2 regions of the Pseudoalteromonas sp. C2R02 genome follow, and region 1 is predicted to be linked to the other one. Evidence: riboswitches for the same ligand, from Rfam matches in the RefSeq annotation. Region 1 holds a riboswitch; the other holds the start of a gene.

Region 1 (16,336 bases):
CAACTGCTAAAATCACACCATAGAAAAAGAATAAGGTGTCCCACTCTGCTTTGGCTATTTTATCAAAGATATCAAAATCATCTGTTCTTGTTCGACCAGCGGGAACGTCTGATGTATTTAATTTACCTTGACCAGATTTTTTAATATAGAAACCAAACAGTTTTAAATAAGCTAAACCTAACATCATGCCAAATACAGGTGGTAAATGTAGGAAGTTATGGAATGATACTGCAGTGATGATAGTTAAAATAAATAAGCCAACTATGGTTAAGCCGCCATTTTTAATTTGAGTCACGTCACCTGCTCCAGTTTTAGGGCTGCCTTTAGGAAGGAAAAACTGCATTATAAACGCAGGGATCACATAGTTAACGATTGATGGAATAAATAACGCGAAAAACTCCGTGAATTGTACTATCCCTTTTTGCCATACCATTAAGGTTGTTATATCGCCAAACGGACTAAATGCACCACCGGCATTAGCACCAACAACAATATTTACACAACTCATGGCAACAAATTTAGGTTCATCTTTACCGACTGCAAGTACAACAGCACACATGATCAGGGCAGTTGTTAAATTATCTGCAATTGGAGAAATAAAGAAAGCAAGGATACCTGTAAGCCAAAACAACGCTCTATAGCTATAACCTTTTAATATTAAAACATCACGTAGCGCATCAAATACATTACGTTCAAGCATTGCATTTATATAAGTCATCGCGACTAATAGGAAAAAGAAAAGTTCAGCGTACTCTAGAAAGTTATGACGAATTGCAACTTCTGCCGAGTGTGGCATACCTTGAGAGTTATAGAAGGCAGCTATCAGAATCCATATAAGACCTGCGGCTAATAAAACTGGCTTTGATTTACGTAAGTGTAGTTTTTCTTCAAGAATAACTAAAGCATATGAGAGTACAAAGATTGCGAGGGCTGTATACCCTATCCAATGTGATGTTAAATCTATGCTATCGCCTCCTCCTGAAGCAAAAGTTGAACCTGAAAAGACAAGTGCGACCAGAGTGATTAAAAGATGTTTCATGTAGTTTAGCGTCCCCAAATGTTGCGATTATAATATCGAGCGATAGCACCAATAATTATGCCCACAGTAGATTGAATCTATGCGGGGCAAAGTAGCACTATTTAACTTATTTTTATTGATTTAAAACAAACAAACGATACACGGAATGATTATTATGATTTTTAGTTTGTTTTATGGTTTAAATATCATCAATGTTAATTATTTTTCTCTTCTCGTATGTTCGAGTCTCGAAAGTAAGCTTGATGTATCATGGCGACCGCCACCTAATGATTGCACTTCGCTATAGAATTGATCAACTAATGAAGTAACAGGTAAGCTTGATTGATTACTTCTTGCTTCGTTTAATGCTATGCCTAAATCTTTTCTCATCCAATCTACAGCAAATCCGAAATCATACTCACCTTTACACATCGTTTTGTAACGGTTTTCCATTTGCCAAGACCCAGCGGCTCCTTTTGAAATAGTTTCAATCACTTTCTCAGCATCCAGGCCTGCGTTGCGTGCAAAGTGTAGGCCTTCTGCTAATCCCTGTACTAAACCTGCAATACAAATTTGATTCACCATCTTGGTTAATTGACCTGAACCAATTGGACCTAATAATTGACTAAATCTCGAGTAGCAGTCCATTACAGGTTGCACTTTATCAAAAATGGCTTGTTCACCACCTGTCATCACAGTTAAAACACCATTTTCAGCCCCAGCTTGCCCTCCTGAAACAGGTGCATCTAAAAATGAGATCCCTTTGTTTTGTGCCGCTTGTGCAACTTCTCTGGCAACCTCGGCTGATGTCGTAGTATGATCAACTAAAATACTCCCTTGGGCCAAACCCGCAAGCACGCCTGATGATCCCAGTGCTACTTCACGTAAATCATCATCATTACCAACACATACAAAAACAAACTCCGCTTCAAACGCAGCTTCAGATGGGGTAGATGCCATAGCGCCACCATATTGTTCAACCCACTTTTTTGCTTTGGTTTCAGTTCTGTTAAATACAGTTACGTCAAAACCTGCATTTTTCAAATGGCCAGCCATAGGATATCCCATAACACCTAAACCGATAAAAGCGACTTTAGTTGACATTTTTTTACCTTTTTATTAAGCACTTATACGAAAAACCATTTATCTGTTTAAAAAGACAAACGGTTTTAGAATTTCATTAATTAATATTTATTATTTGAATGCTACATTAGCAAAAACTGCGGTCATTAATATTGGACAAACGTAGCGTACATACTGTGCAAACCAATAATGAAGCCCTTTTGAAACCGCTAATAACTTATTGCCTCTTTTCCATAACCAGCCAACAGTTATAAAATAAAACAGTCCCATTAATGGCAGCTGATACTGGGTAAATACTTGGATCACTAAACCAAATAACCAATCAAAATTTAAAATAATGATGCTAGATGCAACAAAAATTATAAGTGTCACTAACCATGTTGCTTTTTTTCTAGAAACGTTTTTATTTTCAACTAAAAAGGCTACTGGGATTTCAGTTGAAGAAATTGTTGAGGTGATAGATGCAATTGACATTAAAACAAAAAAGATAAAACCAACATACAAACCAACTTGGCCCATAGAGCTGAATAATTCTGGTAAAACAGCAAAGATCAACTGCCCTTCACCAATTAGTTTTCCATTTTGAAATACATCTACACCATGACTTTGAGCCACATATAACGCAGGGATTATTAATAGGCCAGCAAGAAACGCCACGCTGGTATCTAATAAGGCAACCGATAAAGTAAGTTTAGGTAAATTAGCATCAGGTTTGAGATATGAACCATAAATCATCATACAGCCAACACCAAGTGATAACGAGAAAAACGCTTGGCCCATAGCTGCGATTATAAGTTCAGGATCAGTGATCTGATTAAAATCAGGCTTTAAATAGGCACTAAAACCGGCCATTGCACCATCTAACGTGGCAATATAAGCAATAAGTAAAACCAGCAATATTAAAAGTAAAGGCATTAATCTGCGCGACCAAGTTTCAATACCCGACTTCACTCCTTTTAGAATGATACTGGCACTTAATACCAGCATGAAAGGTGTGAAAATAAAGTTACGTAGCGTTGAGTCACCTTTTAGAAACTCACTCACTTGCGTAAAGTTAAGTAAAGTTGCTATAGGTTCTAAACTATATGCAAGCATCCAACCAGCTACAATTGAATAAAAACTCAACATAACAATTGCACCTGATAAGCCGATATATCCAGCTGCAGCGCCCATGTTTTCTGAGTTTTCTTTACATGCTTGTTTTAAGGCCTCGACTGGGTTGGCTTGCGCACTGTGCCCTAAATATAATTCGGTATACAGTGCAGGTAAGGCAAGCAGAAAAATAACAAGAAAATATACCAGTAGAAAAGCACCACCACCATGATTTGCAGCTTGAGTAGGGAAACCCCAAATATTGCCAAGTCCAACAGCTGCGCCGGCCGCTGCCAGTACAAAACCTAAACGACTTTGAAAGCCATCACGTAATTCTGCCATTTTATTATTATCTCTTATTATTATTATGTATCATGCATGCCAACAGAATCGAATTTTACAGGCTTATCGGCCTATATAGCAAGTAACATAAGACAGGAACCATGATATTTAGTCCCTTTTTTAAAAATGAACTTAAAATAGAAAATAAACAAGATAAAAAGATCCTAAGCTCAGGAATAAACCTATTCATTTTATCATCACAACAAGTTGAGATTGATAAGTTTCCCTATGAAAAAATATTTTCAGAATTTGAAATTTCCACTATCGATAAACGAAAAAAGTATTCTGCAAAACAAGAGTACTTAGCTAGCCGTTATATTATAAAAAAATTAATAACCACTATAATAAACTGTGAATTTACTCAAATAGAAACTAAGTTCAATCAACAACTCAGTCGTTTAGAAGTACTTTATAATAATAAACCTTTGCCGATATCTATCTCCATTTCCCATAGTAAAGGCATGGTTTGTGTAGCGCTAAGTCAGATAAGCCAATCATTTGGCGTAGATTTAGAGCATATCAATCAAAAGCGGTCATTTATAAAATTAGCTAATCATTTTTATCATGAAAATGAAGTGCAGCTTATTTCAACTGCAAATCAGCCCCATACTATTTTTTATAGGATTTGGACTTTAAAAGAGGCACTTGCCAAAACGATTCGATTACCCATATCGCAATTATTAAGTAAAAACGTTTTTGAAGAAATCCAAAAACGTCAATTATATACAGCATCATGTCATTATGATGGTTTTGATATTACCTTGATAAATAACACGCCATTAAATAATGTTGTTCTCAAAACCATAAATATGCCTTTAAGCCTCTAACAATCTACTATGGATTGATTGAACAATATGATCTGAACGAGATTGCTCAACTAAAAAACATAGATTATGTTTACTTGCACCGTGGCAGATCATACGAATGTCAAAATCAGATAATACTTGCATCAAATTAACTTCCTGTTGCTGTAATTGAATTTGAGAACCAATTAAAGCGATAAGCGTTAGGTTATTTTCAACTGTCACATGACAAAATTCAGAAAGTAAGTCTAAGCATGCTTGATCTAATTCAGGACGACTGGCATTTGGCGCATTATCTAGTGTAAGTGCAACACTTATTTCCGAAGTCGTTACTAAATCAACTGAAATATTATATTGCGCTAAAATCGTAAATACTTTTGCTAAAAAACCGCTCGCCAATAACATTTCAGGGCTTTTTAACGTTAATAAAATTTGATTTTTACGTTGTGTAACAGCACGAATGCCACTATGTATTGTTTTTTCTTTTTCAATCCAAGTACCACCTTCATTAGGCTCACGACTTGAGCCTACAAATACAGGTATACCCGCCCGACTTGCTGGCAAAATAGTTGCAGGATGAAGTACTTTAGCACCAAAAGTTGCCATTTCAGCAGCTTCATCAAAACTCAATTTAGCGATCGGCGTTGCTTTAACACACAGTCTAGGATCTGTAGAGAAAATACCAACAACATCAGTCCAAATATGTATCGCAGAAGCATCAATTGCCTCAGCAAATAAAGCTGCACTATAATCAGAACCGCCACGCCCCAAAGTTGTGGTATTGCCCTGATTATCTGAACCTATGAATCCTTGTGTAACAACCACTTGAGATTCTAGTAAAGGACATAAATCTGTTAATGCGGCATCTTTTGTTGCTGAAATATTAGGTATTGCTTTACCATGCTGACTATCAGTTTTAAGTACATCTCTTGCGTCAAAACGTACTGCATTGATATCCAACCCTCGTAAAACTTGAGTAAATAAATATGATGATAACCTTTCACCAAAGCTTAATAATGCATCTTTGTTTTTTTCACTTGGATTATCATTTTGAGCAAGCTCTTGAAATAAATTAAGCGTTTGGTTAAAACCATCCGCTAAATCTGAATCTAAAGTGATATTTTTCAATATAGAGTTTTGAATGTCACATACTTGTGTAACGTGTTTATTACGCTCAATCTGAGTTAAATTATTTTGGCATAATGCAACTAAATGATTGGTTACACCCGCACTGGCACTCACTGCAACTAAGCGCACTTGTGAGTTGTTTTGAATAATTTGAGCGCAACGGCTCATCGCGTCGAAATCGGCAACACTTGTGCCACCAAATTTTGCTACAACATAAGATGAATTCATGGGATCTCCTAATACTTATAAGGAGAACTTGGCAGGACTAAAATCTAGATACTAAAAGTATTAAGGCTATAAAATGTCTCAGCCAGAAGCTCTCCACCTTATTAAAACTTAAATTTAAGCTTTAATACTCGGTGACAATTTTTGAGGATTCAGCCTCAAAAACCGAAAAACAATTTCACGGCGAAATCATTTCTCTCGGCGAAAGTCCCCCTCATTAGTGATCTCTGGATACCGCTCCTCACACTAATATACCTGGCTTTCGCTCCTCTTCTGTTATTTGAAGCTTAAAATGCTTCAAATAAAACCCTACCAAATAGTAGGGACTTGAAATTTACATTTTAGACGTCTAGCTGTCAATAATTAATTTGGCTGAAATTAAATTAAACGTTTGGCATTAAAAATCCGGCTAAATATGCACCAGTGTAACCTACTGTATATGCGATTAATAAATAGAAGCTCATTTTCAAATAACTTAGGAATGTAAGCTCCTTAATTTTGCTCATAGCAATAATACCGGCTGCTGAACCAATAATTAGCATAGAACCGCCCACACCTGTAGCATAAGTAAATGCAAGCCATTGTCTTGGATCCATCGCGATATCAGCTTTTAATAATGCCGCGGTTAATGGCACATTATCAACTGCTGCAGATAAAATTCCCATTAAGTAATTTGCATACTCAGGTGCTAAAATTTCATATAAATGCGTAAACTGATTTAATACCCCAACTTCTTTCATTGCACCAACAAGTAATAAAACACCTACAAAAAATAGTAAAGTATCGTATTCAATTTCACGTATATAATCGATGATTTTTTTATTCACATCTTTCTTACGCATTAAAAATTGTGCAACTAAAAACATTAAAGATAAACCAAATAAGAAAGTCAGAACAGGCGGCACTTGATACATTACACTTAAAAGCAAAGTTGCAGTAATAGTAGATAAAAATATTACCGCAATTGTAATATCTGTTTTTTCTATTCTTCTATGTGATTGCGCCTCAAATGTTAAAGTACCATTCATGTTCAATGACAGTAACCCCGCTAAAATCAGTACACTGAAAGCTGATGGCACGACTAATAAAAGTAAATGCCCTATTGTTACTTTGTCAGCTAGGAATATCATTAATGTTGTTACATCGCCTGTGATCAATGATACTCCGCCCGAATTTACGGCAAAGATAATTAAAGTTGCGTACTTGATACGTTTTTTAGCTTCTAACTTGAGTGAAAGAACAACAGCAAGAGAAATAAGTGTTGCAGTAATATTATCTGATATAGAAGAGAATAAGAAAGCTGCTAAACCGATTAAAAACATCAACTTTCTTTCAGTGATTTTCTTTGGCATCACTCTATGTACCAAGTTTTGTATAAAACCCTTTGAGTTTAAATAAGCAACAAATGTCATGGCTGACATTAAAAATAACCATAAGGTCGCTATTTCCAAAATATTATGGTCTAACTGATGCTGTACTGTTTCAGTGGTTTGACCGTTAATAGGTGAGATAAATGCAATAATCCAACATAAAGTACCAAAAAATAATGTTGTTTTTGCTTTATTAACATGAATAATATCTTCAATCACAATTAATAAAAATGCGATTGCGACCAGAGCCAATATGATGCCAGTAACCATTGGGTTTTTAACCTTTTACAAAATAATGAAAAAAATGGGGTACAAATTTGGCGCGCAGTCTAACACTTAAATTCATATAAAACTATGCGCCTTTTTGATCTAGATTAAGGCTAAAAACTTATAAAAGATATATATGAGATTAAGGTGAATATTTATTAAAAGTTTAAGTTAAATTTAAAAGAAACCAGACATAACGCGGTTAGTTAATAACTAAAAAGAGTAGAAAAAACAAAAAAATAGGAAGTTCATGCACGACAAGTGTAAAATATTTCAGTTGTATATATCAAATATAACTGTGTTATAACTATACAAAAAAACCAACCTAATAAACTTAGATTGGTTTTGGAATTATTATGTTTGAATTATTCAATGATTATTTTTGAGTATGTTTCTTCATCCAGTCAAAAACTTCACCGTACCAATGAACTCTATTATCTTTATTTAAGATCCAGTGATTTTCATCTGGATAAATAACCAATTTAGACTCAATGCCCATACGTTGTAAAGTTGTATAAGCTCCTAAGCCTTGAGCATATGGTACACGGTAATCTTTCAAGCCGTGGATCACTAACATAGGTGTTTTCCAGTTTTTAGTAAAAGAAGCTGGATTGAATTTCTTATAATCTTGGGTATCAGCCCAAAATGCGCCGCCCATATCATGCTCTGGAAACCAAAGTTCTTCAGTACTTTGATAAAAGCTATCCATATCAAATAAGCCCGCATGATTGATTAAACAGTTAAAACCGTCTGTCCAATTACCAGCTATCCAATTCATCATATAACCACCGTAAGAAGCCCCTAATGCACATGCATTATCAGCATCTAACCAAGTTTGTTGTTTTGTGATGAACTCAAAACCTTTTTGTAAGTCTTCTAAAGGTTTACCACCCCAATCTCTTGAGATTGAATCAGTAAAATCTTGTCCGTAACCCGTTGAACCATGGAAGTCTATCATCACAACGCCATACCCTTGCGCCGCCCATAATTGTGCATTCCAACGAGAACTAAATAAATTACCAAATGATCCCTGAGGGCCACCGTGTACTAAAAATGCGATTGGATACTTTTCACCTTGCTGAACTTTCTCTGCATCAAAGTTCCATGGTTTAACAAAATAACCATGCACTTTTTCATCATTCCAACCAGGGAAGTTAAACTGTTCAAACTCACCAAATTGAACATTAGCTAATGTATCTTTATTAATATCCGTTAACTGATGTAAATCAGAACCATCACGGTTAATTGAGAATATATTTTTTGGCGAATTCAAAGCATGGCGACTAAATATTATTTTATTGCCCGCTAAATGTAAGTCTCCAGCACTACCATCTGAGTATATTTTTCTCACATCACCAAAATTAGTACTGATCTCATAAATACTTTTTTGACCTACATCTTGTGCTACAACATATACAGCACGATTATTTGGGGCAAAAGTAAAGCTTGAAACACTACGATCCCAAAGAGGCGCGATTTCTTTTAATTCTGAGGTTTTTAAATCTTTTAGCATTAAAGAGAATTTATCTGCTTCAAAACCTTGTTTTTTCATGGCGAGATAAACCATAAAACGTCCATCAGCAGAAAATGCAGGTTGTGAATCCCATGCTTTATTCTCTGCAGTCAAATTTTCAACTTCGCCACCTTCAATCGATACTTTGAATAAATCATAGTTTGTTGTCCAAGCTTGATCTTTACTTGGCGCTTTAGCTGAAAATACAACATTTAAACTATCTTGTGTAAAAGTCACCTCTTCCATGCCTGCAAAAGGTTTGGCAGGAATATCTGTATCCCAGTCAGGTGTTATATCTGATGCTTGAACTGCTGCTTTAGCTGATATATCTGCAACAAATATATGGCTTCTAAATTCAGTTTTCCAAGTGTCCCAATGACGTACAGGTAATTGTTTATACACTTTTGCTGTGTGTTTTACATTTTCAAGTTCATGCTTTTTATCAACAGAACATTGAATTGTTTGACACGTTGGGAATACTTCTAAAGCCAGTGCTAACTTTTTATTATCAGGTGACAGCTTATAGCCATTTACACTTAACGCTAAATCAGTCAAAGCTTGTGCTTCGCCACCATTTAATTTTAATTGCCAAACCTGAGTCGACTCAGTTCTATTAGCTAAAAATAAAATACTGTTATTGTCATTAGTCCAAGTGACATCTGATTCTGTTGCAGGATGCGATGTTAGCTTTTTATCTTTTGTATTAGATGCTAAATCTTTTAAATATAAATCACTGCCTGATTGTGTTTTTAAAGCATAAACTAACTTAGAACCATCAGGAGAAACACTCATACTATGAACAGAATTTAATGAGTTTAACGTTTCAACTGTGAATGCTTCTTTTGTTGTTTCTTGTGCCTGAGCAACAGTTACAACTGAGCCAGCAAGCAGTGATAAAGCGAATACTTTTTTCATTTTTATCCCTTTTTATTTCGCATAAAATAAAAGCGCCGTAGCGCTTTTATTTTTCATATATTAAATCTTAAATTAAGACTTAAGTTTAGAGTCTAACTCTTCAATTTTAGCCTTCCAAATTGCAGGGCCTTGAGTATGCGCATTAGAGCCTTCACTATCTACAGCCACTGTAACTGGCATGTCTTCAACTTCAAACTCATAAATAGCTTCCATACCTAAGTCTTCAAATGCAACAACACGTGCTTTTTTGATTGCCTTAGATACTAAGTAAGCGGCGCCGCCTACAGCCATTAAGTAAACTGATTTGTTTTGCTTAATAGACTCAACTGTTGCAGGACCACGTTCCGCTTTACCTATCATGCCAACAATGCCCGTTTTCTCTAGCATTAAGTCAGTAAATTTATCCATGCGTGTTGCAGTTGTAGGACCAGCAGGACCTACAGCTTCATCGCCAACCGCATCAACTGGACCTACGTAATAGATAAATTTATTATCAAAATCTACGCCTTCAGGTAAACCTTCACCAGAATTGATCATATCTTGTAAACGTTTATGCGCTGCATCACGACCTGTTAAAATGGTACCTGATAGCAGTACTGTTTCACCCATTTTCCATTCTTGGGTATCTTCCTTCGTTAATGTGTCTAAATTAACACGGCGCGTATCTTCACCTACTTCAAAAGTCACTTCAGGCCAATCTTCTAATTTAGGTGCTTTTAAATCAGCTGCACCTGAACCATCTAAAGTGAAATGTACATGACGCGTAGCTGCACAGTTAGGGATCATCACAACGGGTTTTGAAGCAGCATGTGTTGGTGCTGTTTTGATTTTAATATCTACAACTGTCGTTAAACCACCAAGGCCTTGTGCGCCTATACCTAGTTTATTTGCACGTTCAAAAATATCTAAACGCATTTCTTCTTCAGTTGTTTGTGCACCACGCTCCATAAGCTCATGAATATCAACCGGATCCATTAATGACTCTTTTGCCAATACCGCTGCTTTTTCAGCAGTACCGCCAATGCCTATACCTAACATACCTGGTGGACACCAACCTGCGCCCATAGTTGGTAATGTTTTTTCAACCCAAGCTGCAACATCATCTGAAGGGTTAAGCATAACCATTTTAGTTTTATTTTCTGAACCGCCACCTTTAGCAGCGATCATTACTTCTACTTCAGAACCCGCCACTAAATCTACATGAACAACAGATGGTGTATTATCTTTTGTATTTTTACGTGCGCCAGCAGGATCTGAAACGATAGATGCACGTAACGGATTATCAGGATTTAAATATGCGCGACGTGTACCTTCATCAACCATTTGCTGAACTGTTAAATCAGTTTTATCCCATTTAACATCCATGCCTACTTTTACAAAACACGTTACTATGCCAGTATCTTGACATAATGGACGTTTACCTTCAGCTGACATACGAGAGTTAATCAAAATTTGTGCTATCGCATCTTTTGCCGCTTTACTTTCTTCACGGTGATATGCTTTTTCAAGTGCTTGAACAAAATCTAAAGGGTGGTAAAAAGAGATATATTGTAAAGCGTCTTCAATACTATCGATTAAATCTTGCTGACGAATAATGGTCATACTGTATCCTTTGTTGGCCAGTGACGGTGGCTTGTTTTTCAATTTTCTATATTTTAACTTAACTTAGGCCAAGGTGTAATAAATTTTAGAAAAATCTCTTTGAAATTAATTAATGACAAAAGCGCAAGAGACTAAACTCGCATCTTTTACTTCTATCAGTATAATACCCCTCCATCTTATTTACGCTATATATTTAAAGTAAAAGACTGTTAATGAATAAAGAACAATTAATCTGCAGAGAAATACACATCTCAGATACAAGCTGTGAAGTTTTTTCGCGATTTAGTGCACAGCCTTGGGCCGTTTTTTTAGATTCAGCCAATCCTAAGCACATTAACAATCGATTTGATGTGATTGCTTTCAGTCCACTGAAAACAATTGAAGCGCGTAATGGTAAATGTTTTGTCAATAATAAATTATGTCTATCTTCGCCTTTTGAATTACTTAAAACACATTTACAAAGTTTTTCATCCCTAAAGGCGCCTTATGATTTGCCTTTTAGTGGCGGTTTATTAGGACATTTTTCATATGATTTAGGGCGATATATAGAAAATATTGACAATAATTCAATTGATGATATCTCATTACCAGATATGGCTGTCGGTCTATATCCTGATGCACTTATCTTTGATCACAAAACTAACAAGTGGTTTTTTATATCCCAGCCTGATTTTAATCGCTTTGATTTATATGAATCACTTTTATTGTCAGACACACCTGATCAAGTAGAGCGTTTTCAATTGGCTTCACAATGGCAAGCTAATATGAGTAAAAGCCAATACACTAAAAACTTTAATTGCGTGCAAGATTATCTAAAATCTGGTGATTGCTATCAAATCAATTTAGCCCAAAGGTTCAGTGCCCAGTATAAAGGTGAACCTTGGCAGGCTTATTTAAAACTGAGAGAAGAAAACAAAGCGCCTTTTTCCGCCTACATAAATCACCCTAAAGGTAGTATTTTGTCAGTGTCTCCTGAGCGTTTTATTCAAATCAAAGATAGATTCATTGAAACTAAGCCTATTAAAGGCACATTACCAAGAAGTAATGATCCTGTTATTGATCACAATAATGCACTTAAGCTTGAAAACTCTGAAAAAGATCGCGCAGAGAATGTGATGATAGTTGACTTATTGCGTAATGATTTAGGAAAGGTCGCCTCCCCTGGCAGCGTGAAGGTTCCGGCTATCTTTCAAATAGAGAGTTTTGCTGCTGTTCACCACTTAGTGAGTACTGTTACAGCACAATTAGCAGATGGGAAAACAGCTATAGATCAATTAGAAGCAGCATTCCCTGGCGGTTCTATCACTGGTGCCCCTAAAATACGCGCTATGCAGATTATTGAAGAACTCGAACCTCATAGACGTTCTATATACTGTGGGTCGATCGGATATATAAGTGCCTGTGGAAACATGGATACCAGCATTACCATTCGTACTTTAATATGTGATAAAGAATCTAAGCAAATTCATTGTTGGGCTGGCGGCGGCATTGTAGCCGATTCTACACCTGATGCTGAATATCAAGAAACCTTTGATAAAGTGCATAAAATATTGCCAGTCCTCAGTGATATGAAGGCTGAAACTACTGTAAATTAATTTAGTTACATAGTGCTTGTGGCAATATGGATACTAGCATTACCATACGTACTTTAGTATGCGATAAAGACTCTAATCACATTAATACCAATTGTATTAAGTAAGTTCCTACTCAGAGTCTTTGGGGATTTTCAATTCTAGGCATGTTATCGCAGTAATGGTTATTCCCTTAAAAGATAACATAACAACGAAGTGTAAATCCCCAGAGGCTCCTGTAAGGCGGGTTTAAAAGCGATTTATACAGCGTTAAATAATTTTTAAATAGAATAACTATGGCTTCAATTATTTGCCTTGTCTAAAGCGCTTTTAACTCCCGCTGAATGGGAAGTTAATTAATACAATTGGTATAACTGCTGGGCTGGCGGCGGCATAGTTGCCGATTCAATAGCTGATGCTAAATATCCAGAATTATTTGAGAAAGTACTTAAATATTACCAGTACTCAGTGGCATTTAAACTATAATTGCTGCTTATTAGCTTTTATTATCTAAGCCTAAGCCCTAATATTGATTCCCGCATTACATTTAGCTTACGAATATGTGATACTAATTTTAGAGTTCATAATTTAATTTCATATAGGATTAAGGAGTTATGTGAACATTCATAAGTTTATACCTCAGTTTCAACTAAATGCTTTAGTAGGCGATCATGGATACCCACATAATGCGGTTAAAAGCTCTGTGCTTGTTCCGCTTTGTGATATTGAAGGAAAACTACATGTATTGTTATGTAAGCGCCCAAGTTATTTAAAACATCATCCAGGCCAAATTTGTTTTCCTGGCGGTAAGTTTGAACAACAAGACACCTCGCTTAAAGCGACAGCATTTAGAGAAACCAAAGAAGAACTCGGGATCCCAGAACATGAAATTAATTTAATTGGACAAATGAATAGCTACTGGACGCTAACAGGTTTTGAAATAAAACCATATGTTGGAGAAATAAACGCTAATTTAACTTTAAGCCCTCAAACATCTGAGGTATCTGATACTTTTTTCATTCCCTTCAACCAATTAAGCCAAAGTGATAATTGGATAGATCTTAACTTCACTAGAAATCAACAACAAGTTGTTTTGAAGGGATTTATGACAGATTATGGGCTTCTGTGGGGCGCGACAGCACAAATTATTTTAAATCTAATTAAACAAGTTACTCCTAGTAATAAAAACGTTATTTTACCTTCTGTGTAATATATCCCGATTCTTTTCTTTAATATTTTTTATGATATTGATAAATAAATACAATCGGTTTATATGAATATAATTAATTTTAATACGTTATAATTATTAATCCGTTCTAGGTATTAAGAGAATTTTTATGATCAGTGCATTCGATATGTTTAGCATTGGAATAGGTCCGTCATCTTCTCACACAGTGGGACCTATGCGTGCATCACGCTTATTTGTTAAATCATTACAACAACAAAATTTGATTAGCAAAGTTACAGAAGTAAAAGTAGAGTTATTTGGTTCTTTAGGTCAAACAGGTATCGGTCATGGCTCTGGTAAAGCAGTCATTTTAGGGCTGGCTGGTTTTAATCCTGATACGATAGATACAGATAAAGTACCTGAAATTTTAGCAAAAATTGAACAAGATGAAATAATCCATCTTGATCAAACATTCCCTGTGAAGTTCCCTAAGAAAGGTGCAGTGGTATTTCATAGAAGAAAAACGTTACCTAAGCACTCTAATGCGATGGAGCTAGTTGCTTTTGATGGAGAAACTCAGATCCATAGCCAAGTCTACTACTCTATTGGCGGCGGATTTATTGTCTTAGAAGAAGATTTCGATAACCAAAAACAACTTGAATTAGCAAAACGTGAAGAACAACCTGCGCCATTTCTATTTGATTCAGCAGATCAACTTGTTTCTTTATGTAAAGAACAAGGCTATAGCGTATCGACACTGATGATGGCTAATGAAAAAACCCTTAGGTCTGTCGATGAAATAAAGGATGAACTTTATAATATCTGGCTAGTGATGGAAGCTTGTATCACTAAAGGCATTGAGACTGAAGGTATTTTACCTGGTGGCTTAAAAGTTAAACGTCGTGCACCAAGTTTATATCTACAAATAAATGTAGAAAGTAATGATGATCCACTGCGAGCTATGGACTGGGTTGATTTATTTGCAATGGCTGTTAATGAAGAAAATGCTGCAGGGGGTCGTGTTGTGACTGCTCCCACTAATGGTGCAGCTGGAATTCTGCCTGCTGTTTTGATGTATTATAATAAATTCATTAAAACCGTTGATCGTGATATCGCAACCCGTTATTTATTAACAGCAGCTGCTATTGGCATTTTATATAAAAAGAATGCTTCAATATCTGGCGCAGAAGTAGGATGTCAAGGTGAAGTCGGTGTTGCATGTTCAATGGCAGCTGGTGCACTTGCTGAAATCATGGGTGGCAATGTAGAGCATGTTGAAAACGCTGCTGAAATTGGTATGGAACATAATTTAGGTTTAACCTGCGACCCAGTTGGCGGCCTTGTACAGGTTCCTTGTATCGAAAGGAATGCAATGGGTTCAGTAAAAGCAATCAATGCTGCTCGATTAGCGCTTCGCGGTTCTGGTGAACAAAAGGTATCCTTAGATAAAGTAATCAAAACCATGTTAGATACAGGTAATGATATGAAAACTAAATATAAAGAAACCGCTCGAGGTGGACTAGCAGTAAATATTATTGAGTGTTAGCTTTTCATTACTAGTCAGGACATAAATTAAAAAAGGCTTGATAATTCAAGCCTTTTTTATTGGTTCTGACCCCAGTAATAAGTTATCTGACAGGTAATTCTATATTTTTAAACAAGGCATCCACTTCATCTTGATTTCTTAGTAAACTTGCTCGTTCAACTAACTCTTTTGTTAGATGTGGTGCAAATCGCTCAATAAAGTCATACATATAAGTACGTAAGAAAGTGCCTTTCCTAAATCCTATTTTTGTTGTACTAGCAGCAAATAAATGGCTTGCATTAATACATACTAAATCAGTATCTGTCACTTGATCTATTGCCATAGATGCAACAACACCAACACCTAAACCTAAACGCACATAAGTTTTAATCACATCCGCATCTGTTGCTGTAAATACAATATGAGGTTCTAAACCTTGCTCATTAAAGGCTTTATCAAGCTCAGAGCGACCGGTAAAGCCAAAAACATAAGTGATCAGAGGATATTGTGCGATATCTTCAATCGTTAAATTATGGCGTTTTTTAGCTAATGGATGAGTTTTAGCTACAACAATACTTCGTGTCCAGTGATAACATGGCAACATTACTAAGTCAGAATAAAGATGAAGTGCTTCAGTTGCAATTGCAAAGTCTGCATCGCCCCTGGCTGCGGCTTCTGATATCTGTGTTGGTGTTCCTTGATGCATATGCAAAG
Region 2 (16,336 bases), on a different contig from region 1:
CTGCTGGACGTAAAATGTGGTTAATACCGCCAGCCATAATGAGTTGGTCTACACCGTAGTTTTGCTTTTGCTCGACCACAGGATTAGTGTAATAGCCGTATTCACCCACTGCATAACGACCAAGCTCCATCCAAAGTTGTTCAACACCAGCATTTTTTTTGATAAGGCACAGCGCTTCGATTAACTCAGGCCAATGCAGTTGTTTATCTTCTTCGGTATAAGGGATGCCTAAACCACCGCCTAAATCGAGCGTTTTTAATTCAAAACCTAAATCTGTAGCTAATTGCTGTAAAGGTGCAACCATTTGCGACCATAAATCAGCGAGTTTTTCAGTGCTGAGCATATTGCCCCACTGAAAAATATGTAAACCAGTAAAGTTCAGCTGTGCGTAATCAGCAATATTAAGTGCTTGCCATTGCTCACACCCTAAACCAAATGGTGTTAAGCTATCGCCACCTAATGGATTTTTTTCACCTTCAGGCCAGCGTAGCTGTACTCTTAATAATATGTTTAGCTCAACTTCTTGTGCTGTAGCTTCTTCATTCAACCAAGCTACTTGGTTAAGGCTCTCAGCAACAAATGTGCGCACGCCTAAATTAATAAACTCATTAATTTGGCGTTTGCTTTTGGCTGGGCCAGTATTAAGAACACGATTAGGATCTATACCTTGTTTGAGCACTTGTTTTAATTCACCACTGCTTGCAACATCAAAATTAAAACCAGACTTATCTATAGTTTTAATGATAGAAGAAAGCGGGTTAGCTTTAACTGCATACCATAACTTAATACCTGCATCACTGACCGATGAAGTTAGGTTTTGTAAATGTTCAGCTAAACCATCTAAATCATAAGTAAAAAATGGGTAAGGCTCATTTTTACTGATGGTATCGATATGTTGGCGAATATGCGTGCTCAAAAAACTCATAATGATCCTAATTTCATTTATCTTAAAATATCTTCTAACTCTAAAGATGCGTCGCTTTGCTCATCGCGGTATTTCACGATTAATGCACATGACATGCTTAAACCTTGTGCTTTACCCCATTCGCTAGAAGATGGACGAGAACCTGGAATTACAATTGCATTTTCAGGAATGGCTTCGCCTTTATCTAATACACGCTCATTAACACAGTCATAAACTGGAATAGTCGCTGAAAGGCGAACACCTGGCGCTAATACAGCACCTTTCTTAACTACAACACCTTCAACTAAAACACAGCCAGCACCAATAAATGCATCGTCTTCAACAACCACAGGGCTTGCTCCAATTGGCTCTAATACGCCACCAATTTGCACAGCTGCACTTAAATGTACGTTTTCGCCTATTTGTGCACACGAACCAACTAGTACGTTACTATCAACCATAGTGCCCGCACCAACATAAGCACCAATATTCACATAGGCTGGTGGCATGATGATAGTACCTGATGCAACATGAGCACCACGGCGTACACTTGAACCACCAGGAACCATACGTACATTATCTTGCGCTGAAAAACCACGTGGTGCTAAGTTATCTTTATCTACAAAGCCACCTGGAAATTCAATGTTAGAGCCATTTTTAAAAGCTTCTAAAATACCTTTTTTAACTTCAACATTGGCATGCCATTGACCATTTTCGTCTTGAGATGCCGCGCGTACAGTGCCGTTTTCTAAATTATTTAAAAGTTCTAACCAGTTCATTTTTATATACCTATTCTTTAAATCTAAAATTCTGTTATTGCCAAGATAAAATTGTTGAGTTTGCGTGTTCTATTGCTGAAAAGTCGGTTAATTCAAGATGTGTTAATGGCGGTCTTAAATCAGCTAAAGGTAACCGACCTTGCTGTTGCATTAATACTTTTACGGGAATTGGATTGGCGACAGCAAATAAGCTATTTACGGATTGAGTCCATGTTTGGAAAAGGTTAGGGCATGTACCTAACAATGCGCGACGAACAAATTCAGCCGTTTGTTCAGGCCAAGCATTTGCTGCAACTGATACTAACCCTTTAGCGCCAGCTTGAGCGAAATAAGGTAGTAGGGCGTCATCACCGCTAAAAATAGATAATTCTGGAGCCGCAGTTCTAAAACTTTCAAATTTGCTAATGTCACCACTGGCTTCTTTCATAGCCCATAAGTTTTTGTGATGAGATAAGTTTTGAATCACTTCAGGCTCTATTTCAACAGCACTTCGACCTGGTACGTTATAGATCATACAAGGGAAATCAGCAGTCGATAATAAAGCATCAAACCATTGAGTTTGGCCTACAATGCCGGGTTTAGCGTAAAGTGGAGAACCGAGTAAATATGAATCAATTGATAGTTGATTACAGTATGAAACCCATTCTTGTTGTTGTTTTAAGTTACTGCCACCGACTGCGACCATTAAAGGCACATTTGGTTGTAATTGACATACAAATTCAACAATAGATTTATGTTCGTCTAAAGTAAGTGCTAGGCCTTCACCTGTACTGCCTAATAATAGAATGCCATTATTTGCAGCAACCTGATCAGCAACTAAATTTTCTAATGTTGCAAAATCAATATTATCTTGAGCATCAAAAGGCGTGACTAGCGCAGTCCATAAAGGATAGTCATTTAAGTTATATTTTTGGTTCATCTCTACCGAACTCATATCATATTCGAGTGGTAGTTTTGGAGGAGAGCCCGTAATTACCAATCGAACATATTAAATTCGAAGAGCAATGGGCTTAAGAAGAAAAAGGCTAATAGCCTAAATTCTTTAAGACCAGAAGCTCTCCACCATTAGGTGACAGTCAATTAGGATTCAACCCAATCGCCCGAAATTTTATTAAAGCAAATAATAAAAATCTCTCGGCGTTAATTCCCATCACAAGTTCTCATCGGAGTTTGCTCTCCTAAAACTTGTTACCTGAATAACGCACCTCTTCCAGCCCTATCATTTATCGTAAAGTGAAAGCTCACTTAACAATAAACTTATGAATAGGGGAATTAATGATTAATTAAATAATCAGTAATTGCGTGAATTGAAACATTTTAGACGTCTACATGTCAATGAGGTTTTTTGTTATTTGTTATAACAAATTTTTAAATCGGTGATAAATAAGGAGAGAAACGGAAGATTTTAGGTATAAAAAAACGCCCAACTAAAATAAGTTGGACGCTTTCGGTGAAAATACCTTTAGGGGAAAGTTATTTTATTAAAAGTTAACAGTTACTTCTGCAGAACAGTTATCGCTACCTTGGTCACATACTTTGTAAGTGAATGAACCTGAAGTTTTGAAGCTATCAGTAAATGAACCGTCATTTGCAGTTGTTGTTCTTAATGCATCGTTACGGTAAATTTCAACACTTGAAGTAGAAGCGCCAGTCCACGATAAGTTTACGTTATTCTTACCTTTAGAGCGTGAAGTAGTTGCACTTGCTGTGATATCGCCACCAGTTGGTGGCGTTACATCACCACCACAACCATTTGCAGTTAAATATGCATCAGCTGATGCAATTTTTACGATACCGTAACCAAAGTATACATCTTTACCTGAAGCGCCACTGTCTTGTGCTGTTGCTTTTAATGCATCGCGAATTTCAGTACCAGTACACTCAGTATGGTTTGACCATAATAATGCAGCCATACCAGATACTGCAGGAGTAGCCATTGAAGTACCGCTCATAAAGCCGTAATCAGAAGTACCAATTGTGATATCTGCATTTGTAGAACCAACAATTGCCGCGCGGTCTTCAAATGCAGCACCTACAGCTGGAATTGATGTTGCGTTAGTATCACCTAATGTAGCGTATAACATGCCAGCTTCATTATTTATAATGATCGCGCCTACAGCACCTGAGTTTTCACAGTTTTGTACTTTGTCATGGAAAGAAATATTACCACGGTCAATCACACACACATTACCGTTAGCACCAGAATCAGTGGCTTCAGCTGTGCCCATGTAATACGTATTACCGTAAATGCTACCAGAGTTTTCCATTGATGACGTTGCCATTGCAGTACCATCAATACTTAAAGAAGCACTTGTAGCCATGCCAGCAGGGTATGTTGAAAGCGTATCTACACCGCCAGCTGTTACTTCAACACACACTGTTTCATCAGTTATCGTCGTTGCACGACGACCTTTACCTGTTGTTACATCACAGCTTGGGAATTGTGAGAAATCAGCAATATTATTATCAGCATCGTTTGCGCCGATCATCATTACTGAAGGGTAACCTGCTGGGTATGAACGAACTGAGTTACCATCGTTACCGGCAGCTGCAACAACTAAACCACCTGCTGCTGTGAATGCTTTAAATGCGTTTTCTTCAGTGCTGTTAGCACCACCACCACCTAAGCTCATGCTGATGATGTTTGCGCCAGCACCTGAACACTGATCAGCAGCATGCGCTAAGTCAGAAGAGTAACCCCAGCCTTCAGCGTTAAATACTTTAACAATATGCATATCAACGCCAGGTGCCATGCCTACTACACCAACATTGTTATCAGCTGCACCAATTGTTCCTGCAACATGAGTACCGTGTGGACCGCCGTGCTCATCCCAATTACCAGTGCCAGAATCGTTCGAACCTGTAATGTTGCCCCAAACAAAATCTTGGTTCGAACGATCTAAACCTGAATCGATAACACATACTTTCATGCCAGCATTTGAATTAAATGCAACTTGGTTAGCTTGAGATTGGTATACAGCATATGGCGTAAGCTGTTGTGTCATAGCATTACCCATATCATCGCTATAGATAGATAAAGGCATACGGCGTGCATCTTCTTCTATTAACTCAATATGTGGGTTGTTTAATAACCCTTTAACTTGAGATAAATCTTTACCAGTAAAAGTAGCAGCAACAAAACCGTTACCGTCTAGCTTTAGTTCACCGCCCATTTGTTTTGCAAGTGCTTTTACAACACCTTTTTTGCTGTTATCTACTTTGATGATGAAACGGTCGTCAGCTGCTTGTGCACTGAAAGCCGCTGTTACTGCTAATGCTAATACTGATGTAGTGAATTTAGAAATTTTCATGTTAACTCCGAATAAGGTCGTTATTATTTTTATAAACTATGTTGTCGTTGTTCTTTCGTATTGGTGAGCCCTAATGAGCTTCTTATAATAGTGCTTTTATTATTGACTTTATCCGTAGTCAGCTATCCGTGGTCAGCACTTATTGATGTATCGATACTAACAATTAAAAATTTACCGGCTAGTAAATTACCGACAGGTTTTCGTACAAAAACGACGCAATAAAGGCCTTCTTTTTAAAATCAACAAGTTAAGAGTTAGCAAAAAAGTAACAAAAAAACCTTTTTTGTTACTTTTTTTGTGAAAGACGTAATTTAATGAGGAGTTATTACTCTAATACTTAGTGGCGTTTAGCAGGAAAGTATTGCAATTACTGGGTTGTTACAGCATTATCAGTTTTAGGTGTGTAAGCAAAATGTTATTTTTTTGACTTGTTCTAGTATTGCTTTGAACTATAGGTTTTTTGAAAAATCACTGATTTATAGTGTAAATGTTAATCAAAAATCTTACTTTTTAGTACAAAAACGACTTTTATTCGTCATTTTGCGACATATGAAGTTCCAAAGCAGAAACATAATCTTAGTTAGGTTAAATTTGGTGCAATTATTAAGCTAAATCTAGTTAGCACTTGATAAACAATAAATTTAAAGTGCGCATTTATTAACATTCTTGAATTTAAAGAATAAGTAAAAATGTGAAGACCTTTAAGATTAAAAGTAACCAGGGGTGAAATATGCGGGTACAACCTTTAAAAGCAAAGTCGATTTTAGCGACAGGGCTATTATCTTTGTTAATTGGCACTGTTGTTAGTTATACAAATAACGATACCAATCTAGGTATTAAAAATGAACAACAAGCGTCATATTTATTACAAGCTAAAAATATGGATGTTTTACACAATGCATTAAAAAAAGTGCGTATAACTCCTAGCCACGAACTATCTATCATTAATTCATATGCTGTCACAGTTTCAGATTCACAATTAAAAGCTTTAAAAGAGTATGGTGATTTTAAAGTTACTAAAAATAGTGCTGTAAAGCTTAGTGGCTCGATTGCCTCAGCTTCTTTAGAGCAAGTTTCTGTTGTAAATAAAATTGTTAATGCAACAAGCGTGCACCAAACGAGTAATTATGGTGCTGGCATCACAATGGCGTTTTTAGATACAGGGTTACGCCAAATGAATGGTTTGAGATCTGATGTATATGGTTTACAGAAAACTTACGGTACTTATGATGCTATTAATAACAAACCTTTAAATAATGATAATGAAATAAACGGTCACGGCACACATGTATCAAGTATCGCTGGTAATAGTGAATTAGATATCCATGGCAAACCTATGGGTGTAGCACCAAATGCGCGTATGGTTGGTATTAAAGCATTCGACTTTGAAGGTAAGGGCACTTATGCAGATATTATTCGTGGTATAGATTGGGCTTTACAATACAAGGACAGATTGAATATTCGAGTATTGAATATGTCATTTAGTGGTCCACCACGTTCTTACTACTGGGATGACCCATTAAATCAAGCGGTAATGAAAGCATGGCAAAATGGTATCGTTGTTGTCGCTTCTGCAGGTAATAAAGGGCCGGATCCTATGTCAATTGGTGTGCCGGGCAATAACCCATATATTATTACTGTGGGCGCTATGACTGATAACTACACACCTGATGATAGGAGTGATGATAAACTAACGAGCTTCTCTTCTGCTGGGCCTACAGTTGAAGGCTTTGTAAAGCCTGATTTAGTTGCCCCCGGTGGTCATATGAGAGGGCTTTTGCCTGCAAACACTCGTTTGGCAAGATCCCATCCTGAAGCGCATGATGGAGATAAATACTTTACAATGTCGGGTACTTCTCAAGCGACAGCAGTTGTTACTGGTGTAGTCGCCTTGATGTTAAGTAATGATCCAACATTAACGCCTGATGATGTGAAATGTAGATTAGTCACTACTGCGCAACCAGCGGTTTTAAAGGACGGTACCCCGGCATATAGCGTTTTTCAACAAGGTGCTGGTTTAGTTAATGCGCAGTCAGCTTTAAAGAGTCAGCAAACGCAATGTGCGAATCAGGCGTTAGATATTCAAAAAGATTTAACGGGAGAACAGCATTTTGGTGGCCCGGCAGCTATGAGTGAAAATGGAGAGTTTTACATTGTAGACGAAAATGGCGTAATGCTTAATGATGGTGGCTTTATATGGCGTGATGGCGGTTTTATATGGCGCGATGGTGGTTTTATTTGGCGTGATAACTTTGCATGGGGTGATGGCGGGTTTATCTGGCGTGATGGTGGTTTTATATGGCGTGATAGTGCCTATTCATGGAATGATGGTGGCTTTATTTGGCGAGATGGTTTCTCTAATACTGATGGTGGATTTATTTGGAGAGATGGGGGGTTCATTTGGCGAGATTCTATCGAAAGTGAGGTTGCTGTAAACCGTTGGGTGTCTCAAGAATAAAGTATTAATTCTGCTTCTAAGGCTGAACTTTAAAAGACAGCCTTTTTTTTATATTGTTTTTAGTTAAGATAGTTTTATTACTTATCATAGTTGTTATTTATGAATTCGAAATTCAAACTTTTTGCTAGTTTTATTTTTCTCTTCTTTTTTGTTTGTAATTTAGCTGCGTTTGAACCTGATTTTTTTAAAAAGCTACCGACAAATTTAGATGTTTCTCATCAATCAATTCGTGCGATAACACAAGATCAAGATGGGTTTATTTGGCTTGGGACTCATGAAAGTTTAAGTCGTTTTGATGGTTATCAATTAGTTTCATACCACCATAATCCAGATGAAAAAAACTCTTTAAGTCATAACATCATAAGCTCCTTATTAACTGATTCTCAAGGTCAGCTTTGGATTGGTACACGAGGAGGGGGGCTTAACTTATTTCAACCTAACAGTAATAGTTTTGCGCGTTTTGTAGAGCATACTAAACAAAACTCCCTTAGTAATAATAATGTCACTTTACTCTTTGAGGACTCACAGAGTGACCTTTGGATTGGCACTGAAAAAGGGTTAAATAAGTTAATTCATGGTACTGAAGTTATTAAAAACATTGCCAGTGAATTGACTGATGTGAGTGTAAGAGCATTAATTGAAGTGAATAATCAACTATGGGTTGGTACAGAAAACGAAGGTATATATGTTTATTCTTTATCAGGGAAGTTAATCTCTAAATTAGTTCATAATAATGAAAATCCACATAGCATTCCAAGTAATATAATCAGAGCTTTATTACATGATATTGATGGTAATATTTGGATTGGAACAGTCGAGGGAGGATTAAGCCGTTACCAGCCATTAAATGGAACATTTACCCACTTTAAACATAATTCTAATGTAGATAATTCATTAGCAAGTAATATAGTAACCACCTTATTTCAGGATAGTGATAATCGTATTTGGGTTGGGACTGATAAAGGTTTGAATTTATATAATGCGCAAACACAAGGGTTTCAAAGTTTTATTCATGCTAATAACGATATTAACAGTTTATCTAACAATACCATTCTTAATATTTTTGAAGATAAAGGGAAAATGATTTGGTTGGGCACGTTTTCAGGCCTTAATAGGTGGGATCCTAATGTTGCAACATTTAAACAGTTCACCTTACAAAATAAAAGTGGTTTAAATAATAACAGCATTCATAAATTTGCTCAGTTAAACAGTAATCAAGTGCTCATAGCAACATATGGAGGTGGTGTGAATGTGCTTGATTTAAGGACATTGAACGTTGAACAGCCAAAGTATAACCAGTATTTGAATGACAAAAGGATAATGGCAATTTTGAATCATGGGAGTTATATTTGGCTAGGTACACGTGCATCAGGTATTTTTCGCATAAATAAACAAACGGAGCAAATAACTCACTATCAGCAAAATGATAATAACCCAAGATCATTATCTGCAAACAGTATTACAGATATTAAAGTTGATAACCAAGGTGTAATTTGGGTCTCAACCTATCATGGGGGGTTAAATCGCTTCGAAGATGAAGGGTTTAGTCATTATCGAGCAAGTAAAGGTTCACACTCTATAGCACTGAGTACTGACCGTATATTACAAATTCTACCTGATAAGAATCATATATTATGGTTAGCAACTGATGGTGGAGGCTTGAATAAACTGAATACTAAAACTGGAGATATTCAGGTTTTTAAACATGATCACAAGAATAAGAATACTTTAAGTAGTGATGTTGCTTGGACATTGTTTTTAGATAGCAAAGAGAACTTATGGATAGGCACGGAAGCCAATGGTTTGAATTTATTAGTTGCTGAAAATAAAATAAAAAATACTGCTGAATTTAAGCATATTAATATTAATCATGGCATGAAAACGAGTACTGTGTTTGGTTTGACAGAGGATGATAGTGGGTCATTATGGATGATTACCAATAAAGGCGTTTCACGATATTTTGTGGATGAAAAACGTTTTGTTCACTTTAATATTAGTCATGGTTTACTTGATTTAGAATATAACTTTCAGGCAATATTGCAAACTAAAAACAATCAATTATTATTTGGCAGTGCAAAAGGATTTAACATGCTTGATCCTGATATGTTGCTTTCAAACCAACATGCTCCGCAAGTACAGCTAACAGATATCTATTCTCTCAATACTAAACTTAAATTTAATAAACCTTTATCTCAATTAGAAAAAATAGAATTTGATTATACTGATAAGTTAATTGCATTCGAATATACAGGATTAGACTTTGCGTCACCTGAATCAAATCAATTTAAATATAGATTACAAGGGTTTGATAAGCAGTGGATTGAAGCAGGTAAATTAAGACGTGCAACTTACACCAATTTAGCTGCGGGTGAATATCAATTACAAATACGTGCGGCAAATAACTTTGGTGTATGGGGTGAAGCGGATGTTAATTTGAAAATAAAAGTGCATCCAGCTCCTTGGAATACTTGGTGGGCGTATGTGTTATATGCCAGCTTACTTGCGCTTTTATTACTAATGTACTCACGAATAATGACACGAAAATTAGTTGTTGAGCAGCAGCAAAGGCTCAAGCTTAAAAGTGAGGTTTATGAAAAAACCCAAGAGTTTAAAAATCAAAATATTGAACTGGTCGCACTAAATCAAAAGCTAGAAGCATCAGCGATATCAGATAAATTAACGGGTGCAAAAAGTCGCCGTTATTTAGATATTTATATTGAACAAACATCACGATTAATGACGCAAATACATCAAAATATTAGCCCAGCACAGCAGTCTTTATTACCTAGACTGTTTTTAATGTTAATTAATGTTAAATCAGAATCTAACCCATCTGATCGCGTACTTGTTAATGTGGCTGAATACTTAGGTTACAAATGTGCTGAAGATGATTTAGTTGTACGTTGGTCTGATGATATTTTTGCCATTATAGGATCTGAAAAAGATAATAATGTGAGCTTACTTGCGCAAAATTTAGCAGGCAAGCAAGATAATATTGCCTTAGAGAATGCCAGTTTAACTGTTGGTTATTCTTTCTTTCCATTTAATCGAGAGCGCCCACAGGAGCTTAGTTGGGATCATACGAGCATTATTGCTGAAGTTGCCCTTAATAATGTTCAAAATAGCCAGTGGCTGGGGATCTATCAGCCAATTGAGTATCCATTTAATTATAACCAGCTGGTGGCTGTAGAGGATATTACACAAATAAAACAGCTAGTGACTGTGAAACATCAATGATTTTCTATCAATCTAATTTTAAAGAGGATTATATCTTAAAGAGTATATTTATTTAGTTCTATCAATAAATTGATAACAACATGTGACACTGATATTCTGCAGGTAATTATATGAATCATAGGTAAAGTGATTTTTTCATTTAAATATTAATTATGAACAGGATTTCTATATGAATATGACAAAAAAAACTAAAAAGAAAATGGCATTAGGGTCTGAACCTATACTTATAGGTGTATGTGACGGAATCGCAAAATACTTCTCTACTGATGCAACACTTGTGAGAATTGTATTTGTTGCATCAACTATATTTGGGGTAGTGGTCTATTAATTTATCTAATCTGTTACTTTTTAATGCCTTGGTACAAAAATAAAGGAGAAATTAAAAAGGAAAATCTAAAATAGAGTGATAATAACCATTTTTACTCACTATTTTGCTTTTGATATTGCTTAGGCGTGCAGTCAAAACTTTCTTTAAAACAACGTCCAAAATAGGTCTGAGAAGTAAAACCAACTGCGAGTGCAACTTGACCTATTTGTTCTCCGTTAACTAATCTTTCTTTGGCTTTCTCTAATCTAAACTCTTTGATGTAATTATTTGGACTAATATCCAGTAAGGTTTTTAGTTTCCTTTGAAGTTGGCGTTCACTTACGGCTAGTTCTTTAGCAAGCAAGTGAATGTCTAAATCCATATTGGTATATAGCTGGCTAGTGACTTCTGCTAGTTTTATTAAAAACTTATCTGTTTGTGTTTCGCAAATATCAACCTCAGCTGATAGTTCAATGGCCGTTTCTAATGTGTCTTTTTTGTTATTGTTTTGCAGATCTTTTTTAGCATGAGCCTGATGTATTGTTTTAAGCTGTTTACGGTTTTCTATTAAGCTATTAATGCGTACTAACAATTCTTGCTGATTAAATGGTTTACTGAGATATTCATCGGCTTTAAGCTCAAATCCTGAAATCCGACTATCTAAATCTCCTCTAGCAGTGAGCATAACAACAGGAATATGATTAGTGAGCTCATGCTCTTTTAATGCGCTCAAGGTAGCAAAACCATCAATGCCAGGCAGCATTAAATCACATACTATAATGTCAGGAATGGTAGAAAGGGCGAGTTCAATGCCGCTTTCACCGCTATCAGCCAAAATACAATGATGTTGTTGCTCTATGACACGTTTAATATGTGTTTGCATATCGGCATTATCTTCAATAACCAGTACAACTTGTTGTGAGTTTTTATTTTTTGTTATTTGCTCTTTAGGTTGTTGCACAATTAAAGAGCCCACTTCTTGTTCTGAAAAGCTATGTGGTATATCTGTTTGAGCACCTTTTTGTTGGCTTGTGGGAATAACTAAAGTAAAGCGGCTACCAGCACCTTCTTCACTGATCAAATTAAGTCGCCAACCATGCGCTTTAACTAATTCATTAACGAGTGATAATCCGATACCAACACCAAAAGTGGATTTATTCATCACTTCATCTGCACGATGAAAACGTTGGAATATTTTATCGTGTAAATTGGCATTAATGCCTATACCTGTATCTATGATATTGATAAATACTTCGTTGTTTTCACTATATACACTGACTTTAACTGAGCCACCTTTAGGTGTGTATTTAATCGCATTAGCTAATAGGTTAAAGAGGATTTTTTCAAAGCTTTGGGCGTCACATTCAATATAAGTATCATCACAAATATCAAATTCAAACTCTAAACCACTTTGTTTAGCTAAACGTGAAAATGACTGAAGTGGCATTTGCATTAAGGGCTTTAATGAATATGCTAATTTTTCTAAAGGCGGTGTATCAGCTAACCTTGAAAGTTCAAGTAGTTGTTCAACCATACGAACTAACCTGAGTCCGTTACGTTTGGCTGTGGTGAGTTCGGTTACTTCGTTTTGATTTTGGCTACCTTCCAATTGATGATCGATAATGCCATTGATAATCGTCAGTGGTGTTCTGAGCTCATGAGAGATATTGGCTATAAAATTGTCTTTTGATTCTAGATTTTTTTGCTCAGCTAGCTTACGGGAAGTTAAATCAATAAAGGTTAATACTACTAAGGGTTGTTCAGCACGTTCAGCCCATTGAAATGCTGCATTTGCGGGGAATTGATGTTGATCTGATCGCAGTGCAATACACTCTTTTGAAATACCTTGCGTGTTTCTTTGTAGTGTATGTAAGTTACTCTGAAAGTTAAAAAATAATTTTATTTCATCATTTGGTGCAAATAAAATATCAGCATGGGATTGTAGTAATTCATCCTCAAGCCGCTGAAATAATTGTACTGCAGCAGGGTTTGCGCTCAGAATTTTTCCTGAGATATTACAGGTTAAAATGGCATTATTTGATGAACTCACTATGGCTTTTTCTTCACTGTAAGTAATTTCATCGCTCAAACGAGAGATTTCAGAAATTAAATGCTGATTTATTTCTTGTTGCTGGTTTAACTGTTTATTGGTTTTTATCTGTGTATTTTGTTGTGATTTAATAGCGCTATATAGCCAACAAAATGCAGCTATGGTTAATAAAATGACTAAGATGCTTTGCCCTATATTATCAACAATAAAGCTGGGTTTTATATCTATAGCAATAAGATGGGTAAGCGGTAAAGCAATAAAAAAGACTAGATTATAAAATGGAAAAGCAGTCGATTTATTACTTTTAATATTTCTTTGATAATGTTCTTTAGATAATAAACACCCAGCTAAAATCCAAATTAAGCTCATTACTATCAATAAATACTGCCAAGTTAATATTTCGGCTGGGGTTGCATCAAGTCGTTTATAAAGCCCTAATCCATGACTCATACTTAATGATGTTATTGCTAAAGTAAAACATGCATACACCCAACGCCAATATTGATTAAGCGCATACTTTAAGTTGTAAATAAGCTGGGCTAACAGCAAACAATCAACTAATAAATAAAAATAGTGAGAAGGCAAATAAGTTAAATAGGCTGATTGTGAAAAGTTGGCTGGCAAGATAATAAAGTAACTAAAACTGACTACGACAAATATGCTTCTAGGTAGTAAACCAATTGCAATTTTAGAGACCGGTACTAAGCCTAAATTGGGATTAATTTCAATTGCGATTAAAGCAAACAAATAAAATACTAAATATAAATAATCAGTTACTAAAAGCTGATTTTTAGGTGAAAAGCTTTCTGTTGGTATAAAAGTTAACAGTAAACTACTACCCATAGCTAATAAACAAAATTGCCAAAACATTTTTTCAGACTTTGAAAAGTTAAGCCTTAATAAGTTTAATAAAGCTAAGCTACAACCAAACGTTAAAGCTTGAATCGCAGTTATAAAAATAGAGATAGCTTGTGGCTGTGCTAATACTTGGCTTAATACACCTAAAGACATGCAGCTAATTAAAATAACAATTAATAATTTTGAAATGGTGATTGGCAATATAACCTCAGCATGGCATTTTTATCTAGCTAGAGTTGCTAGCATATCAATAGAATCTTTAACATCAAGTTAACAATGTTTGAAACGCGTATATTTGAATAATTTATTTGAAAAGTCGTTTAATGACGAATAATTGTCGTTTATTTACTAGGGGGATTTTTAATTTACGCCCATGATAAAACTGTAATTTGCAATGGAGCAGTAATAATTGCAACTAGAACTTATCAATAATAAATAAAAATAGGGCAAGATATGAAATTTCAAATAAAACACTTAGCAGCAAGCATATTAGTTTTATGCGCGGGCTCTGCAGTAGCAGCAAATAACAATACTAAATTAGATGTGATTGTAAAATTAAAATCTGATTTAGCAGTTGCAGGACATCAAGCAAATAAAAGCAATGCAAAAAACCTAGCTGCGGGTATGGGCGTGGGTGCTGTAAAGCATGCTTATGGTAGTGCATTTTTTGGCTTTTCGGCCTCAGTAACACAAGGTCGCTTAGATGCATTACGCAATAACCCTCATGTTGCTTCAGTAGAGTTTGATGGCGAAAAAACAATAAATAGAGGTAAACCTGGTGGTGGTACGACTCCGGCTGCTCAAGTAATGCCTTGGGGTATTGCACGTACTGGCGCAGATGCTAATTCAAATGAAGGCGCTGGAGTACATGTTTATGTACTTGATACCGGCTTAGATTCTGACCATAGTGATTTGATTGCCAATATGGGCAATGGTATGGCGTTTGAACAATGTAAAGGTAAAGGGTGTAATGAATCATGGGATGACGACCATGGTCATGGTACACATGTAGGTGGCACAATCGGCGCTGTAGATAACGATATTGATGTTGTTGGTATGGCATCTCAAGTCACTTTACATGCAGGTAAAATATGTACTAGTCGAGGTTCATGTCCTAACTCTAGTACCATAGCTGCACTGGATTGGGTAACTTCTGAGGTTCAAGCTCGTGGTGAAGCTGCTGTTGTTAATATGTCTATTGGTGGTAGCGGTAGTGTATCTGGTAGTTGTACTAATAATGGTTTTACAGGTAATGACGCATATCATGAAGCAATTTGTAATGCCCGTAATTCAGGTGTGGTAGTAGTTGTTGCAGCTGGTAATGATAGCGACAATGCCGCAAATTATACTCCAGCGGGTTATTCCGATACGGTTATTACTGTGAGTTCAGCAAAAGAAGGTGATGATTGGAATAGTTTTTCGAACTGGGGCTCACAAAGTGCTAGCTGGACAAGTAACAATTCAGCGCCAGTTGCCATTGCAGCACCAGGCGGGACAATACTATCTCTTAAACCAGGCGGTGGTACTGCAACTATGAGCGGTACTTCTATGGCGTCACCTCATGTTGCAGGTGCAGCAGCGCTTTATTTAGCTACGCACCCTCAACAAGCAAACGGTTCAGCATTTATTAATACTCGATCGGCGTTATTGCAAAATGCTGAAAGCACTAATAACTTTAATAATACCAGTGGCGACCCACATTCAGAAGATTTCTTAGATGCATCAAATCTATAAAACAGTCTCTTTGTAAATGTGCAAAGGCTTTGTGTAACAGCAAAGCCTTTTAAATGAGAGGTATAACTTAATCCTACATATAGAAGTGCTTGAACATAAAACTGCGATTGGTTTGTTGTAATTAATAGGTAAAACAGCATTAATAAGTTGATAAAAAACCAGCTTATGCTGGTTTTTTTGATTGGGAGTTTTGGATAACTAGATTTTTGCGTTAAGGGTTAGTTACGTACTTTTACGTCACCTACACCAACTTCTACTTCTATGCGGTATAAGCCTGAGCCTGTGTATGCACTAGAAGAACTTACCATTTGACGCTTTTGACTTGAGTCGCCTGAAAACCCTGAAATGCGAGTATCACCTACACCAGACTCTAAATCGATACGCTTAAAGTCATTAGTATCTGTATCAATGACAACTGAGCCTACACCTACATCAACTTCAACTGAATTTGATAAGTTATCAATTTCAACACTGCCAACACCTAGGTCAATATCAATCTCTGCTGAACGAGGCACTTTAATATGCCACTCTTGGTTTAAATCATCTTCGTCAATTTCTAATGTGACATGTGAGTTACTGATATTTTTATCTAGCTTTATGCTGCTCAAATCTTTATCTGAAGAAAACCAATTATTCCAGTTAGAGTTTTGTGGTTTTAATTCAATTTCTATTTCAAGTTGGTCGCCATCTACAATTTC

What was found. Region 1 has a riboswitch for lysine ahead of lysC (lysine-sensitive aspartokinase 3). Riboswitches for the same ligand answer to the same signal wherever they lie in the genome.
Region 2: linked by a shared signal. The riboswitch ahead of dapA (4-hydroxy-tetrahydrodipicolinate synthase) and the one ahead of lysC (lysine-sensitive aspartokinase 3) in region 1 are both predicted to bind lysine.

What each region holds. Positions count from the first base shown of each region.
Region 1 covers NZ_JAHKQC010000008.1:2,546-18,881, forward strand. Annotated here, with positions in the region: gene nhaD (sodium:proton antiporter NhaD) at 1-1,039, opposite strand, end outside; gene KO527_RS00750 (NAD(P)-dependent oxidoreductase) at 1,238-2,122, opposite strand; gene KO527_RS00755 (sodium-dependent transporter) at 2,213-3,535, opposite strand; gene KO527_RS00760 (4'-phosphopantetheinyl transferase superfamily protein) at 3,637-4,362, shown strand; gene lysC (lysine-sensitive aspartokinase 3) at 4,351-5,694, opposite strand; lysine riboswitch at 5,773-5,972, opposite strand; gene nhaD (sodium:proton antiporter NhaD) at 6,075-7,331, opposite strand; gene KO527_RS00775 (S9 family peptidase) at 7,705-9,756, opposite strand; gene KO527_RS00780 (fumarate hydratase) at 9,829-11,358, opposite strand; gene pabB (aminodeoxychorismate synthase component I) at 11,571-12,953, shown strand; gene KO527_RS00790 (CoA pyrophosphatase) at 13,546-14,139, shown strand; gene KO527_RS00795 (L-serine ammonia-lyase) at 14,267-15,643, shown strand; gene cysB (HTH-type transcriptional regulator CysB) at 15,726-16,336, opposite strand, start outside.
Region 2 covers NZ_JAHKQC010000009.1:39,616-55,951, reverse strand. Annotated here, with positions in the region: gene KO527_RS01570 (PLP-dependent decarboxylase) at 1-925, opposite strand, end outside; gene KO527_RS01565 (2,3,4,5-tetrahydropyridine-2,6-dicarboxylate N-succinyltransferase) at 943-1,683, opposite strand; gene dapA (4-hydroxy-tetrahydrodipicolinate synthase) at 1,718-2,602, opposite strand; lysine riboswitch at 2,728-2,901, opposite strand; gene KO527_RS01555 (S8 family serine peptidase) at 3,165-4,994, opposite strand; gene KO527_RS01550 (S8 family peptidase) at 5,725-7,452, shown strand; gene KO527_RS01545 (two-component regulator propeller domain-containing protein) at 7,552-10,689, shown strand; gene KO527_RS01540 (PspC domain-containing protein) at 10,859-11,017, shown strand; gene KO527_RS01535 (ATP-binding protein) at 11,109-14,105, opposite strand; gene KO527_RS01530 (S8 family serine peptidase) at 14,358-15,638, shown strand; gene KO527_RS01525 (hypothetical protein) at 15,857-16,336, opposite strand, start outside.